Regions from separate parts of the Paenibacillus sp. FSL R7-277 genome, predicted to be linked through region 1. Evidence: riboswitches for the same ligand, from Rfam matches in the RefSeq annotation. Region 1 holds a riboswitch; each other region holds the start of a gene.
The links. Region 1 has a riboswitch for thiamine pyrophosphate ahead of C173_RS13500 (thiamine phosphate synthase). Riboswitches for the same ligand answer to the same signal wherever they lie in the genome.
Positions count from the first base shown of each region.

Region 2: it holds a riboswitch for thiamine pyrophosphate, as region 1 does, so the genes downstream of both, C173_RS23450 (ABC transporter ATP-binding protein) here and C173_RS13500 (thiamine phosphate synthase) in region 1, are expected to answer to the same signal.
Region 3: it holds a riboswitch for thiamine pyrophosphate, as region 1 does, so the genes downstream of both, C173_RS31160 (ABC transporter substrate-binding protein) here and C173_RS13500 (thiamine phosphate synthase) in region 1, are expected to answer to the same signal.

Region 1 is NZ_ASPX01000035.1:23,257-28,238, reverse strand. Features, by position in the region: gene C173_RS13510 (SDR family oxidoreductase) at 219-1,091, shown strand; gene C173_RS34220 (hypothetical protein) at 1,262-1,798, shown strand; TPP riboswitch at 1,854-1,956, shown strand; gene C173_RS13500 (thiamine phosphate synthase) at 2,086-2,751, shown strand; gene thiS (sulfur carrier protein ThiS) at 2,748-2,951, shown strand; gene C173_RS13490 (thiazole synthase) at 2,982-3,746, shown strand; gene thiH (2-iminoacetate synthase ThiH) at 3,775-4,947, shown strand.
Region 2 is NZ_ASPX01000080.1:303,838-308,819, forward strand. Features, by position in the region: gene C173_RS23440 (DHA2 family efflux MFS transporter permease subunit) at 1-1,507, opposite strand, end outside; gene C173_RS23445 (TetR/AcrR family transcriptional regulator) at 1,689-2,345, shown strand; TPP riboswitch at 2,412-2,514, shown strand; gene C173_RS23450 (ABC transporter ATP-binding protein) at 2,646-3,413, shown strand; gene C173_RS23455 (ABC transporter permease) at 3,394-4,170, shown strand; gene C173_RS23460 (ABC transporter substrate-binding protein) at 4,167-4,982, shown strand, end outside.
Region 3 is NZ_ASPX01000119.1:71,868-76,849, reverse strand. Features, by position in the region: gene C173_RS31180 (response regulator transcription factor) at 1-486, shown strand, start outside; gene C173_RS31175 (ABC transporter ATP-binding protein) at 797-1,621, opposite strand; gene C173_RS31170 (ABC transporter permease) at 1,701-2,462, opposite strand; gene C173_RS31165 (thiamine-binding protein) at 2,459-2,752, opposite strand; gene C173_RS31160 (ABC transporter substrate-binding protein) at 2,805-3,878, opposite strand; TPP riboswitch at 4,028-4,138, opposite strand; gene C173_RS31155 (hypothetical protein) at 4,211-4,982, opposite strand, start outside.

The DNA.
Region 1 (4,982 bases):
AGATAATATTCTTTTTGGAAACGTTCGTTGCTTACCGTACTACCGTTCCGATATAGGCACCGTTGAATGAAGATTGGCTGTTTGGGCGGCTGCCAAGTGTGGTAAGTAACATAACGTACAGTCAAGCAGGCACACTGCCTGATGCATAAACACCAGACCTTAAGCCATGCTAACATGATTAATCAACAATACTGTGGACAGCGAAAGGAGAATGGATTATGCCAGACACTAACAAACAACCTGTCAAAACTCTGCCCCCGCAGGTACAGGATCAGCGCCCGGGAATTGAGAGTGAGATGAACCCGCTCCCGGAGTTTGAGACACCGGCGTACAAGGCAGCAGGCAAGCTGCTGGGCAAGGCTGCACTCATTACGGGAGGCGACAGCGGGATCGGGCGTGCGGTTGCCGTTCATTTTGCCAAGGAGGGCGCGGATGTGGTGATCTCCTACTTGAACGAGCATGAGGATGCGGAAGAGACCAAACGCCAGGTGGAGCAGGAGGGCAGAACGTGTATTCTGATCGCCGGGGATATCGGGGACGAATGCTTCTGTCAGAGCTTGATTCGTCAAACGGTTGAAGGACTCGGCAAGCTTGACATCCTGATCAACAATGCGGCGGAGCAGCATCCGCAGGACCATATTGAGGACATTACAGCGGAGCAGCTGGAGCGTACGTTCCGGACGAATATTTTCTCCATGTTCTACCTGACGAAGGCAGCTATGCCTCATCTTAAAAAAGGCGCTACGATCATTAACACGACTTCCATCACGGCGTATCGCGGCAGCCCGCAGCTGCTGGACTATTCGTCCACCAAAGGAGCCATTCTCAGCTTCACCCGTTCGCTGTCAATGAATCTGGCCGATAAGGGCATCCGCGTGAACGCGGTAGCGCCCGGACCGATCTGGACCCCGCTGATTCCGTCCACCTTTGACGCGAAGAAGGTCAGTGAGTTCGGCGGCACCCAGCCGATGAAGCGCCCGGGGCAGCCTGAAGAGCTGGCACCGGCGTATGTATACCTGGCCTCGGACGATTCCTCCTATGTGAGCGGACAGGTGATACATGTGAATGGCGGCGAGGTTGTCAACGGATAATGGGTGCAGAATAAGATCTGGATGCAGATTCTTTAATCGGCACGTGTGCAACATATAAATTTTATTTTAAAAAAGCCTAACCGCTTGCCGGCAGGCTTTTTTTCAGCGCTTGTAACTATTACAATATAATTCCGTCTATTTAGATAATTTGATATGAATAGGGGATTGGGATGCTTAGAAAAAAAGGATTCATTCTATCTGCAGCGGGGATTTTAGTTTTTCTGGTAGTCTTCATTTATTTGACTCCTTTTGCAGGGAGACTTGTGGCAAATACAAGATTGGAAGGAAATGCAAAAAGCATTGGGATTAGAATTACACAGGAATCGCCGCCGCTACCCCTTGTTACTTCCGGGAAAACCCAAATTCCGGTTACCCAAGGCAGCTATTGCTGGGGAAAATTAGGATGTGCGGATTATGTAGGAGGACAATCCATGGTACAGGGGGTTACTCCCACTGTTATAGCCCCTGAGGGGGGGATCAATGTTGCTTTTACTTATAAACCGGCACCCGGCGGGTTAACCGTTCAGCAATTTGTCGATGATAAAGAAGTGCAAATTCCATTGAAGAACGGCTCTTTTAATGCTCCAAAAGAACAAGGCGTTTATTACTACGGCATATCAGCATTCTGGACATCCGAGGATGGTAAATTTTCAGAAGGGAGTTCATCCGTGGCTTTTGTAATTGAAGTAAAATCTACGAAAGAATAGCTCTAACAGGAATTATATGCTAATATACAAAAAGCAAGGCCAAACAATAGCATAGAACGATCACTAGGGGAGCCGCAAGGCTGAGACGGGCGTATCTGCTCGGACCCTTTGAACCTGATCTGGGTTATACCAGCGTAGGGAAGTGGAGAACGAATATTGCAGCGGGGGTATACGGTCAGTACCGGTATTCCTGTTTCTATTCCAGACTGCTTCCTTTACGGGGGCGGTCTTTTTTGTGTTGTGGAGAGGTGTAGTGTGAGCTGGGACAGACAGGAGGGGGAAAGGCGTTGTACGAAATTCATGTCATCTCAGACGGGCGGCTCCACCCTGAGAAGCTTGCGGAGCTGGCTGCGGCGGTACATCCCATGGTGGATTATATCCATCTCCGGGAAAAAGCCATGTCCGCCCGCGAACTGCTGGCGGCGGCGCAGCAGATGCTTCAGGCCGGGGTTCCGCCTTCGAAGCTGGTCATAAATGACCGGATCGATGTTGCCCTGGCCGCCGGGGTAGGTGGTGTACAGTTAGGCTGGCATAGCCTTCCGCCAGCCGCAGCACGCAGGCTTGCACCGGACCTGCGGATCGGCAGATCGGTACACTCGCGGGAAGAGGCGGCGGAGGCTGGAAGGCGGGGAGCAGACTTCTGCCTCTACGGGCATGTTTTCCCGACAGCTTGCAAGCCGGGGCAGCAGGCACGGGGACTTGCGCAACTGGCCGAGGCTGTCCGCTGGAGCCGCATCCCGCTGATTGCGCTTGGAGGGATTACCCCGGGTAATGCCGGAGCGGTGCTGACCCAAGGGGCGGCTGGCATTGCTGTCATGTCGGGGATCTGCGGAGCCCCGGACCCGGTGGCAGCGGCCCGGGCTTACAGGGAAGCGGTCCACAGGGCAGCAGAGCTGGCTGAAGCGCTGGAAATGGCACAATCACAAGGCACAGCAGGAGGTGAACAGGCATGAATGTGACCGTTAACGGGAAGAGGCAAAGAATCGAAGAGAGCTGCCGGACACTGGAGGATCTGCTCTCCCGGCCCGAGTGGGCCGGTAAGCTGGTGATTGTCGAGCTGAATGGTGAGCTTGCTGGCAGAGAGGTTTATGGAGAGACACTGCTCAGTGAGGGGGACCGGGTGGAGCTGGTTCATTTTGTAGGCGGAGGCTGAACACGAAGACTTATCCCAGGAGGCGTTAACATGCAAGATCCATTGATGATTGGCGGAGTGACTCTAACCAGCAGACTGTTCATTGGTACCGGAAAATACAGCCGCAACACCCTCATTCCCGAGGTGATTACGCGATCAGGCTCACAGGTCATTACCGTTGCTCTGCGCCGGGTGGACCCGGAGAGCAGTGACAATATTGTCAGCCATATTCCTTCCCATATGACCTTACTGCCTAATACCTCCGGTGCGCGCACCGCAGAGGAAGCAGTACGGATTGCCCGGCTGGCGAGATCGGCGGGGCTGGGGAACTGGGTGAAGATTGAGGTCATCAACGACCAGAAATATCTGCTGCCGGATAATATGGAGACCATCCGGGCGACCGAGATCCTTGCAGCAGAGGGCTTCGTGGTGCTTCCGTATATGAGTCCTGACCTGTCCGCCGCCCTGCGGTTGAAGGCAGCGGGGGCTGCGGCCGTGATGCCGCTGGGAGCGCCGATCGGGTCCAACCGCGGACTGCAGACCAAGGAACTGATCCGGATTCTGATCTCCGAGACGAATCTGCCGGTGATCGTGGATGCCGGAATCGGCAGACCGTCCGAGGCGGCTGAGGCGATGGAGATGGGGGCCGCAGCGGTGTTGCTTAATACAGCGATTGCCACCGCCTCGGATCCGCTGCTGATGGCAGAAGCCTTCCGTGACGCGGTAGCCGCAGGGCGCAAGGCTCATCTCGCCGGACTGGGGCCTGTGGAAGAGACGGCGGCAGCCTCTTCACCGTTGACCGGGTTCTTGGCCTGACAGATGGAATAGGAAGGAGAGAACGGTTATGAGCTTTTATGAGACGATGACCCGGCTGGAGCAGCTTCCTTACGGGACGTTATGGAGCCGGTATACGGCAGTGGATGTGAAGCGTGCGCTTCGTGCAGAGCAGGTCGATGAAGAGGGGCTGATGGCACTGTTGTCACCGGCAGCGGAGCCTTATCTGGAGGAGATGGCGCAGAAGGCGCACCGCTTAACGCGTACGCATTTCGGCCATGTGATGCAACTGTTTACACCGATGTACCTGGCTGATTATTGCGTGAATCACTGCACGTATTGCAGCTTCAGTTCTATTTATGATTTTCCGCGCAAAAAACTGACGCTGGAGCAGGTCGCCCGGGAAGCGGAGACCATCGCAGCCACAGGCCTGCGCCACATTCTGATTCTGACCGGAGAATCCCGCAGGGACAGTCCGGCCGGTTATGTGAGGGACTGCGTGAATGTGCTGCGCCGCTATTTTGCCTCCGTCAGCATTGAAGTGAATCCGCTCTCGACAGCAGAATATGCTGAGCTCAGAGAAGCTGGCGTGGACGGTCTGACGCTCTATCAGGAGGTCTACCATCAGGAAACTTATCGTGCGCTGCATGTAAAAGGACCCAAACGCGTCTACCGCAACCGTCTGGACGCTCCCGAACGGGGCTGTCAAGCCGGGTTCCGTTCGGTGAATATCGGAGCCCTGCTTGGCATGTACGAATGGCGCCAGGAGGCGCTGGCCACTGCGCTGCATGCGAGATATCTGCAGGACAAGTACCCGGAATGCGAAATCGGGCTGTCGACTCCCAGATTCCGGCCTTACTTAGGCGAATTCAACCCCGCAAGCGATGTTACCGACCGTGCGCTGGTGCAGATCATCCTGGCGTACCGCCTATTTCTGCCGCGCTCCGGGATCTCACTGTCCACACGCGAGCCGGCCGCTCTGCGCGATCATCTGGTTCAGCTCGGCATCACGAAGATGTCCGCAGGGGTATCCACCGAAGTGGGCGGACATTCCCTGGAAGGGGGAACGCCGCAGTTTGAAATCTCGGACAACCGCAGCGTGAACGAGATGGCCGAGATGCTGCGTTCGCAAGGACTCCAGCCGGTATTCAAGGACTGGGATATCCTGTCCGAGCCGCTTGGGTTTGAGATAGGCAGGCTGAATCTGGTTGAGCCTGATGTGACCAAACCGGATGTAATTTAAACTGATCAGGATAAACGAATGAACTTAACTTGACT
Region 2 (4,982 bases), on a different contig from region 1:
TTTCCGGTGCCGCCTTTTCCTTGGAACGCTCAGCTCCGGAATGGCGGCCCCGCCGCAGCAGCAGTCCAAGGACCGCACCGCCAAGCGCGACAAACATCATAATGTGGAACGTGTCCGCGAAGCCTTGCGACAATACCGTCTGCTTAGCCAGCAGAAGCGCATCCTGCGAAGCGCCTGCGGTACTCTTTCCGGCAGCGGCAGCGGCCTCCTGCATCTCGGTACCGCGCGCCGTTGTTCTTGCCGTCAGAATCGTAACCAGCGTCGAGACGGCCAGCGAGGTAATTACCTGCTGCATCGAGTTCGTCAGCGAGGTTACCCGGTTCACCAGATGGCTTGGCGCCTTGTTGAGCAGATGCGTATTCATCGGCATCATCATCATACCCATTCCGGCCCCGCACATGATCAGCGGAAGGATCAGGTCGCGGCTCTGCGTGGTAAGATCCACATGGGAATACTGGAATAACGCACCGGAGACCAGACTGAGACCGCAGACCACGAGCCAGCGCACACCGATCCGGTCGAACAGTATTCCGGCAATTGGCATCATCAGCCCGGAAGCGATCGCTTGCGGCAGCAGCGTCAGGCCGGTATCAAATGCGCCGAAGCCGCGGGCCTGCTGCAGAAATTGCGGGAGCAGGAATAACGCGCCATATAAGCCGAACTGGGCAATCCACTGCACGATGATCCCTGTCGTGAAATCAACGGATTTCAGAATCCGCAGCTCCAGCAGCGGTGTCTTGGAGCGCAGTTCAGCGATGACAAAAGCGATCAGCGCCACAGCGCCCAGCAGCAGCCCGATCAGCGTCTTCTCAGAGGTCCAGCTCTGCGCGCCCTGGCTGACCCCGTAAGTGAGCGAAGCAAACGCCAGCGGGCCAAGAACCATACCGAGCTTATCCATGCCGGGCACGCTGTTCTTCGCCGCATTCGGCAGCTTGCGCAGTCCGATCAGCACAGCAATGATGCCAATCGGAATATTAATGAGGAAGATCCAGCGCCAGGAATGGTATTCAACCAGCCAGCCCGACAATACCGGACCAATAGCGGGTGCGAACAGGACGGGAATGCCCATAATCCCCATGACAACGCCAACCTTACTTTTGGGAGCCAGTCTGTACACATAGGCCATCCCGACAGGGAGCACACAGCCGCCGCCAAGTCCCTGAATGACCCGGAAAACAATCAGCCATTCGGCGCTGCTTGGTGTAGCACACAGAATCGAACCTATCGTAAACACAATTACCGCCGTCAGGAAGACCGTCTTGGCCCCGAACCGGTCAGACAGCCAGCCTGACAGCGGAATAACTGAAGCCTGAGCCAGCATATATCCGGTAACTACCCACTGCAGCGTATGCAGGTCCGTCTTGAAATCCACCACCAGCCTGGACAAGGCTACATTCATCGCCGTACTGTCCAGCACAACCATAAATACTCCGGCAATAATGGCCAGCAGCGGAACCAGAATGCTGGACAGCCGGAAATCGGCTTCCTGCTTCAAGGTCTGATCCATGTCTCTTCTCCTCCTGAGCTGTCCGCGTTCTACATTGACCTGCGGGCAGATTGTTCTATATAATGAGTGAACGGACAACTGTCCGTAAGTGCAATTCATAGTCTACGGACAATTGTCCGTTGTGTCAATTCTTTTATTTATTTTTCTGTAAATCGCTGATTTATTTCTGAAAGGGGTTCTCATGAAAAAGCCAGACACCGATGCTGCACAGCTCCCGCGCTCAGCTCCGCAAGCCAAAGAATCCGCTCCGCCCGAGTCCGCCGATCCTTATGTACAGCGGATTCTTGAAGCTGCACGCCAGTTGTTCACCGAGAGCGGACTTGAGGCAGTCAGCATGTACAGCATTGCCAAGCGGGCAGGCATAGGACAAGGCTCCCTGTACCGCCGCTTCACGGACAAGGGTGAGATCTGTTCTGCACTGCTGAAGGGCAGCGCAGATCAATTCCTGTCCGGGCTGGAGCAGCAGGTGGCTGCCAGTGCCGGTGAAGCTCCGGCTCTCGCTCAGCTGCAGAGCAGCATTGAGCAGATTGCCGATTTCATTGAGCAGTATGCTGAGCTGCTGAATATGATCAAAGCCGAGTTCACCGGTAAGAAGCAGCTGACCCAGTTTGAGCATCCTTTTTTTCAGCGGCTGGGGGTGATGATGACAGAGCTGCTGCAGCGTGCTGCGGAGGGCGGTGAGATTATTGACATTGATCCTGCCTTTGCGGCCACGGCCTTAATCTCTGTCCTCAGCCCAGATCTGTACCTGTATGAGCAAAAGCGGCACCACTCCTCCAAACTGGACATCTCCCGGGGCATCGTCACCTTGTTCGTGACCGGTCTGGCGAAGCGCTGACCGCCTGCTCTTTACAAGAGGGGAATTTGTGGTATATTAAGTAGCAATTACGAATTCAATAGCAATATTATTCACTAGGGGAGTCGGCCGACTGAGACGGAGCTTAAGCTCCGGACCCTTTGAACCTGATCTGGATCATACCAGCGGAGGGAAGTGGAGCAGAATGTATCAGTGGTTCCCGTCACAGGGCCGCAGCCGACTGTACCTTCCGCCCCATTCATTGCCTCCGGGAATGAATGGGGCTTTTTTGTGCTCCGCGCAGGTTCTATTTCAATCCGGGGAGGTTTCGTACATAGTCTTATGATCAACATTAGCAATCTATCCTATGCTTTCGGGACCGGTTCGTCCCGGACACCCGTCTTCTCAGAGCTATCCATGAATGTGCAGCGCGGCGAATTCATTTCTGTTGTAGGCGGAAGCGGATGCGGCAAAAGCACCTTGTTCAAAATCATCGCCGGCCTGCTGGAGCCGGACAACGGCAGGATTACGCTGAACGGAGCCGAGTCCGCTACAGCAGCGAAGAGGCTGGGCAGTGTGGCCTACATGCCGCAGCAGGATCTCCTCCTGCCTTGGCGGACCGTAATGGACAATTGTCTGCTGCCCTGGGAACTCAAGCGCAGCCGTCCCAAAGCGGCCGCCGTGGCCGAGATTCGTACCCTGCTGCAACGCTTCGGCCTAGAGGGAACCGAAGGGGCTTATCCCCAGGAGCTGTCCGGCGGGATGCGCCAGCGCGTGGCGGTCCTCCGCACCGTGGCGGCGGGGAATGACCTGCTGCTTCTCGATGAGCCGTTCGGGGCGCTCGATGCCATTACCAAGCGCTCACTGCAGCGCTGGCTGCTCGAGTTATGGGCGGAGCTGGACAAGACGGTGCTGTTCATCACCCATGATCTGGAGGAGGCTCTGCTGCTCAGTGACAGAATCTATCTAATGACGGGCAGTGGCGGCGGGATGCAGGAATTCCCAGCCGGTCTCCCCCGTCCGCGTCATCACAGTCTGAACTATCAACCGCAGTTCGCCGCCCTGCGCCAGGAATTGGAGCTGAAGCTATATGAGAACCGCCGCTCCTAGAAGATTGCTCCAGCATTACGGTCCGGCTTCCCTGCTCGCCCTGCTGACGCTTGCAGTCTGGGAGACTGTAGCGCGGCTGGGCCTGGTTCCTTCCTTCATTCTTCCGGCTCCGTCTGCGGTCTGCAAGGCCTTGCTGGAGGAACGCCGCCTGTTATTCGGGGTGCATCTGCCGGCTACACTGCTTGAGGTACTCACGGGCTTCGCACTGTCTGTGGTCTGCGGCTGCCTGCTGGGAGTCGCCATGCACCTGTTCAGTCCGCTGGCCAAGGCGCTGTACCCGCTGCTGATCATCAGCCAGACGGTTCCGCTGATCGCGCTCTCTCCCCTGTTCATCATGTGGTTCGGCTACACCCTATGGAGTAAGGTCGCCGTTGTCTTCCTGACCGCTTTCTTCCCGGTGGTCATCGGCACCTATGACGGCTTGTCCAAGAACACGGACGCCTACCGGGAGCTGCTGCTGACATATGGCGCGAACCGTTGGCAGATTCTCGGGAAGGTGGGCGTTCCGCTGGCCCTGCCCTCTTTTTTCTCCGGACTGAAGCTGTCGGCTGTGTACTGTGTGATCGGTGCAACCATCGGGGAATGGCTTGGAGGCAGCCAGGGATTGGGCTATTTCAGCCGCAGAATGGCAGGGAATCTCCAGAGTGCCAAGATGTTCGCCGCTGTTGTCTTGTTATCCGTGCTCGGTATCCTGCTGTTTCTGGCTGTCGCCGCACTGGAGAAGATTATTCTGAAGAAAAGAGGACGTTATTCATGACTACTATCCGCTATTTCCGTTATCTGCACCATGCGATTTCAAGGCCAACCGTTCTACTGTCTGCTCTGCTGCTCTGTATGCTGCCCGTCCTGGCAGGCTGCACCAATACGAACAGTCCGGCAGCCTCCGGCTCTTCGGCGGGGACTACAGCCACTTCTGAAGCTGGGACTGGAGCCGAAGGCGCAGTCCATAAGCTGACGATTATGCTCGACTGGTATCCCAATGCTGTCCACTCTTTTTTGTATGCGGCAGAGGCTGAAGGCTATTTCGCCGAGGAAGGTCTGGAGGTTGATATTCAGATGCCGGCCGATACCAATGATGCGCTGAAGCTTGTTGCTGCGGGAAAGGTGGACCTGGCACTCAGTTACCAGCCGCAGGTATTGATGGCACGGGGGGAGCAGATTCCGGTCAAGTCGATTGCCGCGCTGGTGCGCCACCCGCTGAATCATCTTATGGTAGCCGCAGACAGCGGCATTACCCGCCCCGGAGAGCTGTCCGGCAAGCAAGCCGGATATTCCTCCGTCCCGTTGTATGAAGCCATGCTGAACACGATGGTCAAAAGCGATGGCGGGGACCCTTCCTCCCTCAAGCTGGTGGATGTCGGCTATGAGCTGATTCCTGCTCTCTCCACCGGACGGGTGGATGGCATTATGGGCGGATTCATCAATCATGAGCAGCTGATTCTGGAGCAGCAAGGCCATCCGGTCCGCTCTTTCAATCCTGTGGATTACGGGGTCCCGGACTATTATGAGCTGGTGCTGGTCGCCAGTGAGCAAGGACTGCAGGATTCGCAAGGCTATTATCAGAAGTTC
Region 3 (4,982 bases), on a different contig from region 1:
TTGGCTCTGATCGAGCGTGTCCAGCCGGATGTGTGTCTGATGGATATTGAGATGCCGCTGATGAGCGGTCTGGAGGTGGCCGAGCTGCTGAAGTCGCGGGGCTGCCGCACCAAAATCATTATCCTGACCACCTTCGCCCGTCCCGGTTATTTCGAGCGCGGGGTGAAGGCCGGGATTCAGGGGTATCTGCTGAAGGATGAGCCGGTGGATAAGCTGGCGGATGCCATCCGCCGCGTGATGGGCGGGGGCCGCGAGGTCTCCCCCGAGCTGGTGTTCGGCAGCCTGCGCGAAGAGAACCCGCTCTCGGACCGGGAGCGGGAGATTCTGAAGCTGGCTGCCGCAGGCCGCAGCGCCGGAGAGATCGCCGCGGCGCTCCACCTCTCCTATGGCACGGTCCGCAACTACATCTCGGAGATACTCAGCAAGCTTGCGGTCAAGACCCGGATCGAAGCCGTGCGGCTGGCGGAGGACAAGGGCTGGATGTAGGGCGGGGCGTGTGCGGAATGTAAGCGAAAAACCGATCACAATGGGACCGTGGGTAGCGCGAAGGCCAAATGTAAGCGAAAAACTGATCACAATGGGACCGTGGGTAGCGCGTAGGCCAAATGTAATCGAAAAACCGACCATAATGGGACTGGGTGCAGCTCGTGGTCCGAATATAATCGAAAAACCGACCATAATGGGACTGGAGGCAGCTCGTGGTCCAAATATAATCGAAAAACCGACCACATTAGGCTGGCGGGCACATAGCAAATAACCTCCCTACACGGGGAGGTTATACCGCCGGAGTGGTTACTTAGCTCTGGCTCTTCGCCTGCTCCTCGCGCATCCACTCTGAGAGCTGGCGCCGCATCCGGAGGAACTCCGGCGAATCGGCGATTTCTTCGCGGCGCGGGCGCGGGAACGGGACCTCCACGGTGTGGAGGACGGAGCCGGGACGTCCGGAGAAAACATAGATGCGGGTGGAGAGCAGCAGCGCCTCTTCAATGTTATGGGTGATGAACAGCACGGAACGGCGGTTCTCCTCCCACAGCTCCAGCAGCCAGCGCTGCATCTGCTCGCGGGTCAGCGCATCGAGCGCGCTGAACGGCTCGTCGAGCAGCATCAGCTCCTGCGGCGCGAGCATGGCCCGCAGGAAGGCGGCCCGCTGCTGCATGCCGCCGGACAGCATGTGCGGGTAGGCCCGCTCGAAGCCGCCGAGGCCGATCTTCGCCAGCCAGTGGCGCGCAGCCTCACGCGCCTCCCGCTGCGGGGCGCCTTGCAGCTCGCCGCCAAGCAGGACGTTGTCCAGCGTGCTGCGCCACGGGAACAGCGCGGGCTGCTGCGGCATATAGCTGATCTTGCCGCGCTGCCCGGTCACAGGGATGCCGTTCATGCGGACGGTTCCGGTATCCGGCAGCGTAAGGCCGCCGATAATGTGGAACAGCGTGCTTTTGCCGCAGCCGGACGGGCCGACAATGGAGACGAATTCCTGCGGCTCCACGGTCAGGGACACCTGATTCAGCACCTGTGTCTCCCGGCGGCGGTGCTTGAACGACTTGCTGATGCCGCTGACTTCGAGCGCAGGCGGCACACTCCGTGTACCCAGGCGTCCGTCTCCGTCCGCCTTCTCCAGTTCAATCCTCGTAAGCTCAGACACTTCGCGTAACCTCCTTCAGTTGATTATAAGTACTTCCGTGTTGGGATATCCTCCCGTGGCATTAAGCTTCCTTGCGCGGCTTCCAGCGCACCAGCCATCTCTCCAGGAGGGCAATGAGCGCGAATAATACGAGACTCAGCAGCACGATAATAGCGATGGCCACGAACATCCGGTCCGCACGGTAAGAGGACTTCTGCAGCAGCATATAGTAGCCGATCCCTTTGTCGGCGCCGATCCACTCGGCCACCACTGCGCCCATCACCGCATAAGTGGCGGAGATTTTGAGCCCGGAGAACAGGGAGGGCAGCGAGCCGGGAAGCTCCAGCTTGGTGAAGATCTGCCACTTGCCTGCACCGGCCATCTTCATATAATTCAGCATTACCCGGTCGCTTTGCGTCAGCCCGCCCATAGTCGCAACAGCCACAGGGAAGAAGCAGACGAGGGTGATCAGGATGATTTTGGGCAGCAGGCCGAAACCGAACCAGATAATCAGCAGCGGGGCAAGCGCAATGGAGGGCACATTCTGGCTGAGGATCAGCAGCGGATAGAGCGCTCGCTTGATCCAGGGCAGCAGATGCAGCAGCAAGGCGGTGAGCAGGCCGATGCCAGTGCCGACCGGGAAGCCGATCAGGGTCAACCGCAGCGTGGCGGCGGTGTGCTCCCAGATCCCGGAGGCGTTATTCTTCGTCTCACGCGCGATATCCGCGGGGCTGGGCAGCTGGTAAGCCGGGATGTCGAACAGCATGACCGATAGCTGCCATATCCCGACAAAAAAGAGGACCGCCACAAAGGGCGGCCACACTAGCTTCCAGGTGCTTCTCACGGCCGGTATTTCTCCGTCAGCTTCTCCATGCTGATGCCGCCCGGATTATGGGCGATCTTGATCTGTGAGATGACACTAGGACTGCCGGAAGCGATCAGCGCCTCATGCATATCACGCACAATATCCAGCAGCTCGGACAGCTCGCCTTCCATCGTGGTCTCCAGCGGATTCACCTGATGCTTCACGCCTGACTTTTGAATCACCTCTATAGCCTTGTCCACGTAAGGGATGGAATCCTCGTTGTTCGGTGTCTTCGGAATTACCTGAATGCTGAGCAGTGTATTAGCCATGATGAATCCTTCCTCTCCAAGTTAAGTATAAGATTCCCGCCATGCGGGTTCATTATGATTCCGGCAAAAATTCATTCGTAAACGTACTCTCCGCATCCAGCGGCTTATCCAGCAGCTTCAGGCCGTACATCCAGTCGGCGTAATTCTTCCAGATCTCAAGCTTCTGCTCACCCCAGCGCGGGGCGTCGTCCTTGTATTTCGGGCTAAGCCATTTCTGGCTGGCCAGCACCAGCTTGGGGTCCAGATCAGGTACAGCATCGGACAAGACCGTCGCGGCTTCTTCCGGGTTATCGATAGCGTACTGATACCCCTTGGACGTAGCCTTAAGGAAGGCCTTCACCACTTCAGGGTGCTCGGCGATCTCCTTCTCGCTGGTGGTCAGCACCGGTGTGTAGTAATCCAGCTGCGGCGCATAATCCTTAAGATAGAGCATATCCAGCGGCTCCCCGCGCAGCTCGGCTTCCACCCCGGTCCAGGCATAGAAGATCCAGGCGAAGTCAATATCCCGCTTCACGGCTGTGAAAAAGTCCGCTTCGCCGATATTCACCAGCTTCACCTTGGAGACATCCCCGCCTTCGGGGTCCATAATGGCTTTCATGGCAGCCTGCTCTGCAGGGGAGCCCCAGCCTCCGTACGTTTTGCCTTCAAAATCCTTCGGCGTCTTAATATTGCGGTCCTTCGGAGCCGCAAAGCCCGAGGTATTATGCTGAATGATTGCAGCAATCGACACCAGCGGCACATCCTGCAGGCGGGCCAGGGTCAGCGCCTCCTGGGCGCTGATGCCGAACTGGGCTTCGCCGGAAGTGACCATTGTATCCGACCCGGCAGCGCCTGGCTGTACAATCTGTACGTCAAGACCTTCCTCCGCGTAATAGCCCAGCTCCTTGGCTGCATACAGGCCGGTATGATTCGTGTTCGGCGTCCAGTCCAGGGCAATCTTGACCGGGGTCAGCGCCTTAGGTGCATCCGTGGGTGCAGCTGCGGTTGCATCAGGTGCAGCCGTACTGTTCCCGGCAGCAGGTGCACTGGCCCCCGCATTGCCGCTGTTGTTCCCGCCGCCACATCCCGCGACCGTGAGAACCAGCATGGAACTGAGCAGCAGCATTACTGTTTTTTTGACTCCCATTTCTCTTTCTCTCTCCTTCCAGCAACCCCTGGTCTTCAGAGCTTACAGAAACCCTATTCCTGTACATCCTTAGAATCAAAAAAGCGTCCCGAAGATCGGGACGCCAGTTACTTGCGTGAGGGGAATTCAGCTTCAGTACCGCTTAAGGCACTGTGCCGAATGAAGATTCCTACGCTGGCATTATCCAGATCAGGTATAAGGGTCAGTATCTTGTGGGATACAATCTCAGCCGGCCAATTCCAGCACCCCTGGTTCTATAAAGTTCACGGGTATTGCTATGTTCTTACGGTGTATTATAGACGGCAGCTTCGACATTGTCCACCCTCTGTGTCTTAATCCCTCGTATAATGCCGCTTCTTGCGGCGGCTGCGGATGCCGTTCCAGATCTCTCTCAGCGTTAAGCCGACACTGACGGTGATCCCCGAGAAGGTCAGGAACAGAGCCAGATACTCGAACACGGAGTACTCCAGCATTTTGCTCCAGTCAATCTGGCCCTTCAGATCCTCGATGACCTGATTCATCCCGTATATTCCGCTGATGACCGTAAATACGGTGAGCACCATCAGGAGCGTATCCCGCCGTTTGGCCTGGAATTTGTCCTGATACTGGAACAGGTCATTGAGGGTCATTTTCACCTCATCAAACAGGGCATCATTGCCATACACCTTACGCAGCTGAAAAAAAATCTCCCGCCCCTGCGACTGCGAAATCAGCTCCAGGAAGTAGAATTTGGCCGAGAATTTGTTGATCAGGAAGATCAGATTCTCGATCTCGTCGTTATCGTGGTTGATGCGCAGCCGGGAGTGGAGGTTGGCGAGCTTCAGCAGCACGATTTTATGAAAAATACTCAGCAGCATTCCGTAATAATATTCGCCGTACATCTGGCTGATCAGGCCTGCGGCAATCTCCGGCTTCGCCCGGCTCACGCAGCAGAAGGTCTGCTCATTGGTCATATAGTAGGTGTCCGGCCCCCAGCGGCTATAGCAATGCTCCCGGGTGTACTGCTTGATATAATCCGGATCACTTGCACTCATGTACGGGCTGCCGTCGATGGTCAGACCATCCACCTGAGAGGCACGGTAGAGCATTTCGACACTGATCTCT